Regions from separate parts of the Brevibacillus sp. TJ4 genome, predicted to be linked through region 2. Evidence: a T-box and tRNA genes for the amino acid it is inferred to sense, from the RefSeq annotation. Region 2 holds a T-box; the other regions hold tRNA genes.

Region 1 (3,250 bases), 700 kb from region 2:
GACGCTCTACCAATTGAGCTACGTCCGCATGGTATGTACTGTGCACTTGTCTTGTCGTTCCATCGACACAAAAGAGTATAGCACGTATATATGTGAATGGTCAAGTTTTTCTTTGTGTTTATGGAGAAAATCTTGTTCTTCCCTAGCTGCTACTTGCTGTCTTGCGCAAAACCAGTTATGAAGCATTGTTTTTCCACTGAAAAAGTTTCTTTTGTGTAAAAATATGGTAATATCAGTCATATCAGCAACGTCTCTTGCTTACACTGTACATGACTGCAGGTGTTTTTAGCTGCACTTGCGGCCAGTACAAAAGAGGCTCCCACAAGGAGCGAAGCAAACTGTCATTGTAGACCTCCTTGCTTTCGGGCTCACAAGGAAAGGTCTACTTCTTTTTGGGAAAGCATCACAAAAAGGTTAGGAAGGTTTTCATATGGCAAAAAAATACTCGCTGCCTGTATCATACTCAGCATCTATGCAGTCAGCGACCTGGTGTATTTCCCCGGGTTGCAGGTTCGGTCATTTGAATGAAACGATCGCGTTCGATAAAAACAAAATAGACTCCATTCACACTCGAAGCAATCGAAGAGAAGTCTCGATCACGGACCCTAGCACCATCGACATCATCCTCGACGATTTGGCCAAACTGGAGCTGCGTCAAAGGAAGTATGAATCAGACATGAACAAGTCTACTCGTTCTGTAACGGGGGGGAAGTATTATATCGAACTGGAGGATCGTGGTGAACTGGTCGAACTGATATATCTTTCGGGGAATTTGGTCACATTCTACGGGTATAGTACCGGGGAAACAACTGTCTACGAAATCGCAAATGATCCTGTGCTTGAGTTTCCCGGCATATTTCACTCATTGCAGGAGTAGTAGTCTCTTGCTTGTAAAAAAGAATGCCCAGTTCCATCCGTACATTCTCTCTTCGCGTATCTGGATATTTTTCCGATAAAATAAAAAAAGCCTTGATCTCTCAAGGTTTAAAGCAGATGGTGCGGGTGAAGGGACTTGAACCCCCACGGTTGCCCGCCAGAACCTAAATCTGGTGCGTCTGCCATTCCGCCACACCCGCATGTATGCTGTCAATTCGTCAATCGTCAAACGTAGATAAAAACTGGTGAGCCATGAAGGACTCGAACCTTCGACCCTCTGATTAAAAGTCAGATGCTCTACCAACTGAGCTAATGGCTCGTGAAAATGGCTGGGGTACTAGGATTCGAACCTAGGAATGACGGAGTCAAAGTCCGTTGCCTTACCGCTTGGCTATACCCCAAAAAATGGTGCCGGCGATAGGAATCGAACCCACAACCCCCTGATTACAAGTCAGGTGCTCTACCAATTGAGCTACACCGGCACAAATTATTCAAATGGTGGCTCGGGACGGAATCGAACCGCCGACACGAGGATTTTCAGTCCTCTGCTCTACCGACTGAGCTACCGAGCCTCAATTGTTATGACGACCGCCAAAAAAGAAATGGCGGAGCTGACGGGACTCGAACCCGCGACCTCCGGTGTGACAGACCGGCGTGAACTCCAACTTCACCACAGCTCCAGTGTGTACAGCATCATCTTTTCTTATGTACGAGTATGTATACTTGGCAAAAGAAAAGTGCCTACAGTGTACAAGAAGAATTATTGGTTGCACCCTGCGGGTACTACCTTTCCTTTCCGACGTAGTACGGAAAGAGTATTGGTTGCGGGAGCAGGATTTGAACCTGCGACCTTCGGGTTATGAGCCCGACGAGCTACCGAGCTGCTCCATCCCGCGACAATATGAATCTGAACCATTCTCGCCGCAATCCTAGTGCGTACAAGAAAGTGGTGGAGGCTGACGGGATCGAACCGCCGACCCTCTGCTTGTAAGGCAGATGCTCTCCCAGCTGAGCTAAGCCTCCATGCTCCCTACAAAGGACTCTCCCACATAGGTATTCTCCATTGTAGGGTATCCAAAACTGACTGCAATCATTTATGTTTTTGGTGACCCGTAGGGGATTCGAACCCCTGTATGACAGCGTGAAAGGCTGCTGTGTTAAACCGCTTCACCAACGGGCCATATGAATAGTAAATGGTGCGGTCGGCGAGACTCGAACTCGCACGGGTCGCCCCGCCACCCCCTCAAGATGGTGTGTCTGCCAATTCCACCACGACCGCAGGGTTTTGGTAGCGGCGGAGGGAATCGAACCCCCGACCTTTCGGGTATGAACCGAACGCTCTAACCAGCTGAGCTACACCGCCACATCTGTTATTTCATTACGTGAAAGGTAAAACAAATGGCGGAGAGTGAGGGATTCGAACCCTCGCTACGCTTGCGCATACTAACGGTTTAGCAAACCGTCCCCTTCGGCCTCTTGGGTAACTCTCCGTATTTATGGCTCCTCGGGACGGACTCGAACCGCCGACCGATCGGTTAACAGCCGATTGCTCTACCAACTGAGCTACCGAGGAACAAAGAAGGATTATTCCTTCAAAACTGGATCTGCATGCATGCCGTGGATTGTGTGTGGATAAGTCCTCGACCGATTAGTATTCGTCAGCTCCACGCGTTGCCGCGCTTCCACACCGAACCTATCAACCTCATCGTCTTTGAGGGGTCTTACCAGCTTGCGCTGTGGGAAGTCTCATCTTGGAGGGGGCTTCACGCTTAGATGCTTTCAGCGCTTATCCCTTCCGCACATAGCTACCCAGCTGTGCCACTGGCGTGACAACTGGTGCACCAGCGGTGCGTCCATCCCGGTCCTCTCGTACTAAGGACAGCTCTCCTCAAACTTCCTGCGCCCGCGACAGATAGGGACCGAACTGTCTCACGACGTTCTGAACCCAGCTCGCGTACCGCTTTAATGGGCGAACAGCCCAACCCTTGGGACCTACTTCAGCCCCAGGATGCGATGAGCCGACATCGAGGTGCCAAACCTCCCCGTCGATGTGGACTCTTGGGGGAGATAAGCCTGTTATCCCCAGGGTAGCTTTTATCCGTTGAGCGATGGCCCTTCCATGCGGAACCACCGGATCACTAAGCCCGACTTTCGTCCCTGCTCGACTTGTAGGTCTCGCAGTCAAGCTCCCTTCTGCCTTTACACTCTACGAATGATTTCCGACCATTCTGAGGGAACCTTTGGGCGCCTCCGTTACCTTTTGGGAGGCGACCGCCCCAGTCAAACTGCCCACCTGGCATGGTCCTCTCGCCCGATAAGGGCGACGAGTTAGAAACTCCGTACATCAAGGGTGGTATCCCACCGACAGCTCCAC
Region 2 (3,250 bases):
TCGACGATGCAGACATTCAAGCGGTCCGCGTCCGGGTGTTTGCTGCGTTCTTTTACATAACCGATCACCGCACCGGATACTCCGGCGTTGCGCGACTCCACCGCGTCTACCTCGACGCCGCTTGCAGTCAGCTTTTCCGCCAGCTCCTGGGGCGTGACGTCATGCAGATCGACATATTCTGATAACCATTGGTACGATACTTTCATCTTCGCTCTCCTCTCTTACGCTCGGTTGAACTGACGCAGGAAACGAACGTCATTGGTATAAAAATGGCGGATGTCCTCCACCCCGTATTTCAGCATGGCAATCCGTTCTACACCCATGCCAAAGGCAAAACCGCTGACTTCCTGCGGATCGTAGCCAGCCATTTCCAGCACGCGCGGATGGACCATTCCGGAGCCGAGAATTTCGATCCAGCCCGTCTGCTTGCAGACGCGGCATCCTTCACCGCCGCACTTGAAGCACTGCAGGTCAACCTCGGCGCTCGGTTCGGTGAACGGGAAGAAGCTGGGGCGCAGCCTTACTTGCTGGTTGGGTCCGAACATTTTCCGGGCGAAGGTGAGCAAGGTGCCTTTCAGGTCGCTCATGCCGATTCCTTTTGCGACGACCAGCCCTTCAATCTGGGTAAATTGGTGGGAGTGTGTAGCGTCGTCGTCATCGCGGCGGTATACTTTCCCCGGGCAGATGATTTTCACAGGCGTCTTGCCTTCCTTTTTCAGCATGGTGCGCGCCTGTACAGGAGACGTGTGGGTGCGCAGCAAAATTTCATCCGTGATGTAAAAGGAGTCTTGCATGTCGCGTGCCGGATGATCCTTCGGCAGATTGAGCATTTCAAAGTTGAAGTGATCGAGTTCCACCTCAGGCCCTTCGGCAATCTCAAAGCCCATCCCGATGAAGATGTCTTCGATCTCCTCGATGATGCGCGAGAGCGGATGCATCGTCCCGGCCGGCACCGGTCTGCCTGGCAGGGTGACATCGATCGTCTGCGACGCCAGCTTGGCGTTCAAGACAGCTTGTTCGAGGTCTTGTTGTTTACTGGCAAACGCTTTTTCCAGCGCTTCCCGCACCTCGTTTACGAGTTGTCCGACAAGTGGACGCTCTTCCGGCGAGAGGCTGCCCATTCCCCGCAAAAGCTCGGTCAACTCCCCTTTTTTGCCCAGGTACTTGACGCGCAAGTCCTGGAGTTGTGCCGAATCCGTCACCTGGTCCATTTGGCCGAGTGCCGCATTCTTCATTTCTTGCAACCTTGTTTGCACGCTGAATCGCTCCTTTTTGGTGATTGTCTTGCCTTAAAAAAAAGAAAAACCCGCCCCAGAAGGGACGAGTTACTTTTTCTCGCGGTACCACCCTTGTTAGGCAAAAAAACGGATTTCTTGCCTCACTTCAGACATTGGTAACGGGAATGACCCGGCTGCTCCTACTGCGTCCAAACAGAACGGTTCAGAGTGCTGCTCAGGAGTGAATTCGGCAGCTACTGTGCTTGAAGATGCTTTCAGTCTGTGGCATCTTCTCCCTGAAAAGCCGTAGTTCCTGCTTACTAGTCTCCGTCATCGCTTTACGTTATAATTAGAACCGATTATAGCGCAACCAGAATCAACTTTCAATTCTTCTCCCGCAAATATGTGTCCCATCGCAGTACATCGAACCGACATCCAGAAAGGGGATTTTTCGAATGATTGAAAAAGCATCCGCGCTGTACGATAAAACCGTCACATGCCCCCATTGCGAAACGCCTTTTACGACCAAGCGAATCCGCAGCGGCAGTTTGACAGTGGCACACCGCGACAGCGACTTCTGTACCCATTTCAAGGAACAGGCACTCAATCCGATTCTCTACTCTGTCAGTGTATGTCCCCAATGCGGCTTTGCCTTTAACGACCAGTTTCAGAAAACATTGACTCTTTCACAGGCGCAGGAAGTCCAGCAGAAAATAACAGCCAAGTGGACGCCCAAAGAATTCGGATCAGTCCGCCAACGGATCGAGGCGATCGTCAGCTACAAGCTGGCCATCTTCGCCGCGGAGTTGACGAATCAGCCTCATTCCGTCAAAGCAGGGCTGTACCTGCGACTCGCCTGGCTCTACCGCTTCGAAGCGAACGAAGCCGAAGAAATCCGCTTTATCCGCATGGCTGCTGCGGAATACGAAGAGTCCTACATACATTCGGATTACATGCGCACGGACAAGGAAATGTCGGAAGTCAGACTGATGTACCTGCTTGGCGAACTGTACCGCCGTCTGGGTGAATTCGATCAGGCCATCCGCTATTTCGGCAAGGCACTGTCATTTCGCAACCAGACGATTGAAAGCGGTATTTTGCGAATGGCACAGGACCAGTGGCAAATCGCTCGCGAAGAGTACAAGCAAAAGACGGGAATGGAAAGTCCGCAGCTCGACTAGATCGTCCGGTCTGTCTGCTTTCTCCGCGCTTCATAGATCAATATGCCAGCCGCAACTGCTGCATTGAGCGACTCTGCGCGACCGTAGATCGGGATGTACAGCTTTTCGTCAGCACGATCCATCATTGCTTTGGATACGCCTCTGCCCTCGTTGCCGATGACGATGGCCGTCTTGCCTGAATAGGTAGCCATATCATAGGGAGAGCTGCCTTCGCTGATGGCAGTGACGAGCAGTTTTCCCCCCAGCGACTTCCACTGGTCGGCCAATTCCGGCAGTGACATGGAGAAAATAGGCAGTCGGAATATGGCTCCCATCGTGGAACGAATCACTTTTCCGTTGTACAAGTCGACGCTGCCTTTGCCCAAAACAACAGCGTCTACTCCCGCCGCCTCGGCAGTCCTGAGGATTGTTCCGAGGTTTCCCGGGTCCTGGATTTCATCGAGCAGCAGCAAAAGCAGCTGGTCCCCTTCGGCAAGACGCTGGGTCAGCCAGGAGTCCCAGTCACCGTCTCTTCGCTTTACCTCAGCCACGATGCCTTGCGGTGACTTCGTCTCGGAGAGCTTGGCGAGCACAGCCTCCGATGCCGTCAGGATTTGCAGCCCACCCTCGTGTTCGGCCATGGCGCGCTGGCAAGCCGGATCGATAGCGCGCTGCGGATCGTACAGCACCGTCACCACTTTGGCTCCGCTGTTGAACGCCTCTTCGACCAGGTGCGCACCTTCGACGAGATAGCGCTTTTGCGCTTCTCTCCCCTTTTTCTCCAATAGCTGATGCAGCCTTTTGACCAGCGGATTTTGTACAGACGTTATCATTTCGTGCACCATAGGTTATGCCTTCTCCTCGAAATTTTGC
Region 3 (3,250 bases), 390 kb from region 2:
TTGGAGGCTTTGTCAGTAAGCTCCAAATTGGCAAGCAAGTTGGTTAGGTCGGAAAATTCATCTACATTCTTCCTATTTTTCATATTGAAACCCTCCTTTTTCCAGTTCCTGTTGCAGCTTCTTTAGACATCTGTAAAGGACTACACCGATATTTGAACCGCTGACTCCGAGCAGGTCAGCAATTTCCGCGTTTTTCAACCCCGCCGCATACTTCATGCCAATAATATTGCGTTCCTTATCGCTTAGCTTTGCCAGAGCCTTGTACAAGATTTCGTTGCTGTCATCAAGGATGACAACTTCTTCTGGAGTTGACCTTGGTAAAATCACGTCCAGAATGGAGTCCAGAGAAAAGGTGGCCCTTTTTTTCTGTGAGCGGAAGTAATCAGTTACAGCGTTTCTAACAATCGCAAACAACCAAACTTCAAAATTGGACTTTTGTGGCGAGTAGCTGTTGTATTTTGAAATCACTACTTCAAATACATGACTGCAAATCTCTTCCGCATCATAGTGGTTATTGATACGGTAGCAAATATATTTGTAGACACGGCTATAGTACGCATCGTAGATCGCTGTAAATTTTTCTTCTGACATGATCCCTTTTTGAAGATCACGAATATTGCTGTGGCTGATTCCTGTATTCACATTAGAAACCTCCAACTATTTCCCCTCCCCTCACTTGCTAAGATGCAACTAACAAGACAAATTGCGCAATTTGCTGTGGTTGTATGAGCCTCACATTAGTTAATACGGAAATTGAATCATTTTATTAACAAATTGGTTTTTATTTTCGCTTGGAAATAGTCAGCTTAACGAAATCATCGTAAGCGATGAAACACACTTCTTGGATCGGAGAAAGGTCGCAAGGGCGGGATTCCACACCGTGATGCTCGTAAACGTGGTCGTAGAGAAGAGGACGAAAGGAAGGAGAAACGTAGGCGCGGCATTTGCAAGGAACAGGTCCGCATTGTTGTAGCGTATGGGCGAAATGACAATATCACCAGACCGGCTCACTTGGAGTACAGTTCCAATATTTATTCAGCCAATACAATGAATGAAGATATAAAAAAATAAAAAAAGCCCATTAGAATTCTATCTAATGGACTGTTTGTTGTTAATATGGTGCCGGTAGAGGGACTTGAACCCCCACGGTTTCCCTCACGATTTTGAGTCGCGCGCGTCTGCCAATTCCGCCATACCGGCCTATTCAGATGGAGGAGGCACCCGGATTCGAACCGGGGATAAGGGTTTTGCAGACCCGTGCCTTACCCCTTGGCTATGCCTCCATAGATACATGTAAAAGATGGAGCGGACGACGGGTCTCGCTTCGCTGGCGTCTCTTCCTCGAGATCCCTCTTGGAAAAGCCAGATCAGAAGTACCCGTGCACTTACCCGCTTATTCACTTCAGGGTAAACCCGGTACGGGTGAGAGACCCTGTGAATACTTATGGAGCGGACGACGGGTCTCGAACCCGCGACCTTCGCCTTGGCAAGGCGACGCTCTACCAATTGAGCTACGTCCGCATAAATGGCTGGGGCACTAGGATTCGAACCTAGGCATGACGGAGTCAAAGTCCGTTGCCTTACCGCTTGGCTATGCCCCAATAGAGTTAATAATGGGGCGATCGATGGGACTTGAACCCACGAATGCCGGAGCCACAATCCGGTGCGTTAACCACTTCGCCACGACCGCCATGGTAAATGCCTATCCAAAAGTGGCAGGGGCAGTAGGAATCGAACCCACACCAAAGGTTTTGGAGACCTTCGTTCTACCGTTAAACTATGCCCCTGTACATGGTGGCTCGGGACGGAATCGAACCGCCGACACGAGGATTTTCAGTCCTCTGCTCTACCGACTGAGCTACCGAGCCTCATATAAATACCGCCATTGCAGAAAAGAAATGGCGGAGCTGACGGGACTCGAACCCGCGACCTCCGGTGTGACAGACCGGCGTGAACTCCAACTTCACCACAGCTCCAGATGTTTTTGGAAATTTCGCTATTAAGACAACAGTGCATCTGCACGACGCAGTACAGAAAGAGTATTGGTTGCACCCTGCGGGTACTACCTTCCTTTCTGAACAATGATGCCTAATCGACGTAGTACAGAAAGAGTATTGGTTGCGGGAGCAGGATTTGAACCTGCGACCTTCGGGTTATGAGCCCGACGAGCTACCGAGCTGCTCCATCCCGCGACGATATGATCCACTTCCCAGTGCACTCGTTCGTGTACAAGGATATGGTGGAGGCTGACGGGATCGAACCGCCGACCCTCTGCTTGTAAGGCAGATGCTCTCCCAGCTGAGCTAAGCCTCCCAAACAGAATGTGGTTGGGAATCCCCACAAAGGAACTTTCCACTCGCTTTGTGGGGAGGTATGGTGACCCGTAGGGGATTCGAACCCCTGTATGACAGCGTGAAAGGCTGCTGTGTTAAACCGCTTCACCAACGGGCCATATGGCGGATGGAGTGGGATTTGAACCCACGAGACGAGTTATCCCCGTCTACACGATTTCCAATCGTGCTCCTTCGGCCTCTCGGACATCCATCCATAACTATGGCTCCTCGGGACGGACTCGAACCGCCGACCGATCGGTTAACAGCCGATTGCTCTACCAACTGAGCTACCGAGGAACAAGGAAGGATTATTCCTTCAAAACTGGATCTGCATGCATGCTGTAGATTGTGTGTGGATAAGTCCTCGACCGATTAGTATTCGTCAGCTCCACGCGTTGCCGCGCTTCCACACCGAACCTATCAACCTCATCGTCTTTGAGGGGTCTTACCAGCTTGCGCTGTGGGAAGTCTCATCTTGGAGGGGGCTTCACGCTTAGATGCTTTCAGCGCTTATCCCTTCCGCACATAGCTACCCAGCTGTGCCACTGGCGTGACAACTGGTGCACCAGCGGTGCGTCCATCCCGGTCCTCTCGTACTAAGGACAGCTCTCCTCAAACTTCCTGCGCCCGCGACAGATAGGGACCGAACTGTCTCACGACGTTCTGAACCCAGCTCGCGTACCGCTTTAATGGGCGAACAGCCCAACCCTTGGGACCTACTTCAGCCCCAGGATGCGATGAGCCGACATCGAGGTGCCAAACCTCCCCGTCGATGTGGACTCTTGGGGGAGATAAGCCTGTTATCCCCAGGGTAGCTTTTATCCGTTGAGCGATGGCCCTTCCATGCGGAACCACCGGATCACTAAGCCCGACTTTCGTCCCTGCTCGACTTGTAGGTCTCGCAGTCAAGCTCCCTT

What was found. A T-box is a leader RNA that pairs with one kind of tRNA and senses whether it is charged. The one in region 2 lies ahead of pheS (phenylalanine--tRNA ligase subunit alpha), so its partner is inferred to be a tRNA-Phe.
Region 1: it has a tRNA-Phe gene. The T-box ahead of pheS (phenylalanine--tRNA ligase subunit alpha) is inferred to sense a tRNA for this amino acid. The anticodon was not compared.
Region 3: it has a tRNA-Phe gene. The T-box ahead of pheS (phenylalanine--tRNA ligase subunit alpha) is inferred to sense a tRNA for this amino acid. The anticodon was not compared.

Annotation. Positions count from the first base shown of each region.
Region 1 is NZ_CP185865.1:3,809,108-3,812,357, forward strand. Features, by position in the region: tRNA gene ACAF76_RS18675 (tRNA-Gly) at 1-28, opposite strand, end outside; gene ACAF76_RS18680 (hypothetical protein) at 521-877, shown strand; tRNA gene ACAF76_RS18685 (tRNA-Leu) at 995-1,076, opposite strand; tRNA gene ACAF76_RS18690 (tRNA-Lys) at 1,120-1,195, opposite strand; tRNA gene ACAF76_RS18695 (tRNA-Gln) at 1,203-1,277, opposite strand; tRNA gene ACAF76_RS18700 (tRNA-Thr) at 1,283-1,358, opposite strand; tRNA gene ACAF76_RS18705 (tRNA-Phe) at 1,373-1,448, opposite strand; tRNA gene ACAF76_RS18710 (tRNA-Asp) at 1,480-1,556, opposite strand; tRNA gene ACAF76_RS18715 (tRNA-Met) at 1,696-1,772, opposite strand; tRNA gene ACAF76_RS18720 (tRNA-Val) at 1,824-1,899, opposite strand; tRNA gene ACAF76_RS18725 (tRNA-Glu) at 1,980-2,056, opposite strand; tRNA gene ACAF76_RS18730 (tRNA-Leu) at 2,071-2,155, opposite strand; tRNA gene ACAF76_RS18735 (tRNA-Met) at 2,163-2,239, opposite strand; tRNA gene ACAF76_RS18740 (tRNA-Ser) at 2,276-2,366, opposite strand; tRNA gene ACAF76_RS18745 (tRNA-Asn) at 2,374-2,449, opposite strand; rRNA gene ACAF76_RS18750 (23S ribosomal RNA) at 2,505-3,250, opposite strand, start outside.
Region 2 is NZ_CP185865.1:3,109,694-3,112,943, forward strand. Features, by position in the region: gene pheT (phenylalanine--tRNA ligase subunit beta) at 1-206, opposite strand, end outside; gene pheS (phenylalanine--tRNA ligase subunit alpha) at 222-1,256, opposite strand; T-box leader at 1,314-1,560, opposite strand; gene ACAF76_RS15300 (DUF2225 domain-containing protein) at 1,673-2,398, shown strand; gene ACAF76_RS15305 (TrmH family RNA methyltransferase) at 2,395-3,222, opposite strand; gene ACAF76_RS15310 (potassium channel family protein) at 3,226-3,250, opposite strand, start outside.
Region 3 is NZ_CP185865.1:3,499,613-3,502,862, forward strand. Features, by position in the region: gene ACAF76_RS17085 (hypothetical protein) at 1-83, opposite strand, end outside; gene ACAF76_RS17090 (sigma-70 family RNA polymerase sigma factor) at 73-642, opposite strand; tRNA gene ACAF76_RS17095 (tRNA-Leu) at 1,118-1,200, opposite strand; tRNA gene ACAF76_RS17100 (tRNA-Cys) at 1,210-1,283, opposite strand; tRNA gene ACAF76_RS17105 (tRNA-Gly) at 1,446-1,521, opposite strand; tRNA gene ACAF76_RS17110 (tRNA-Gln) at 1,527-1,601, opposite strand; tRNA gene ACAF76_RS17115 (tRNA-His) at 1,615-1,690, opposite strand; tRNA gene ACAF76_RS17120 (tRNA-Trp) at 1,714-1,787, opposite strand; tRNA gene ACAF76_RS17125 (tRNA-Phe) at 1,793-1,868, opposite strand; tRNA gene ACAF76_RS17130 (tRNA-Asp) at 1,900-1,976, opposite strand; tRNA gene ACAF76_RS17135 (tRNA-Met) at 2,116-2,192, opposite strand; tRNA gene ACAF76_RS17140 (tRNA-Val) at 2,238-2,313, opposite strand; tRNA gene ACAF76_RS17145 (tRNA-Glu) at 2,375-2,451, opposite strand; tRNA gene ACAF76_RS17150 (tRNA-Ser) at 2,455-2,547, opposite strand; tRNA gene ACAF76_RS17155 (tRNA-Asn) at 2,555-2,630, opposite strand; rRNA gene ACAF76_RS17160 (23S ribosomal RNA) at 2,686-3,250, opposite strand, start outside.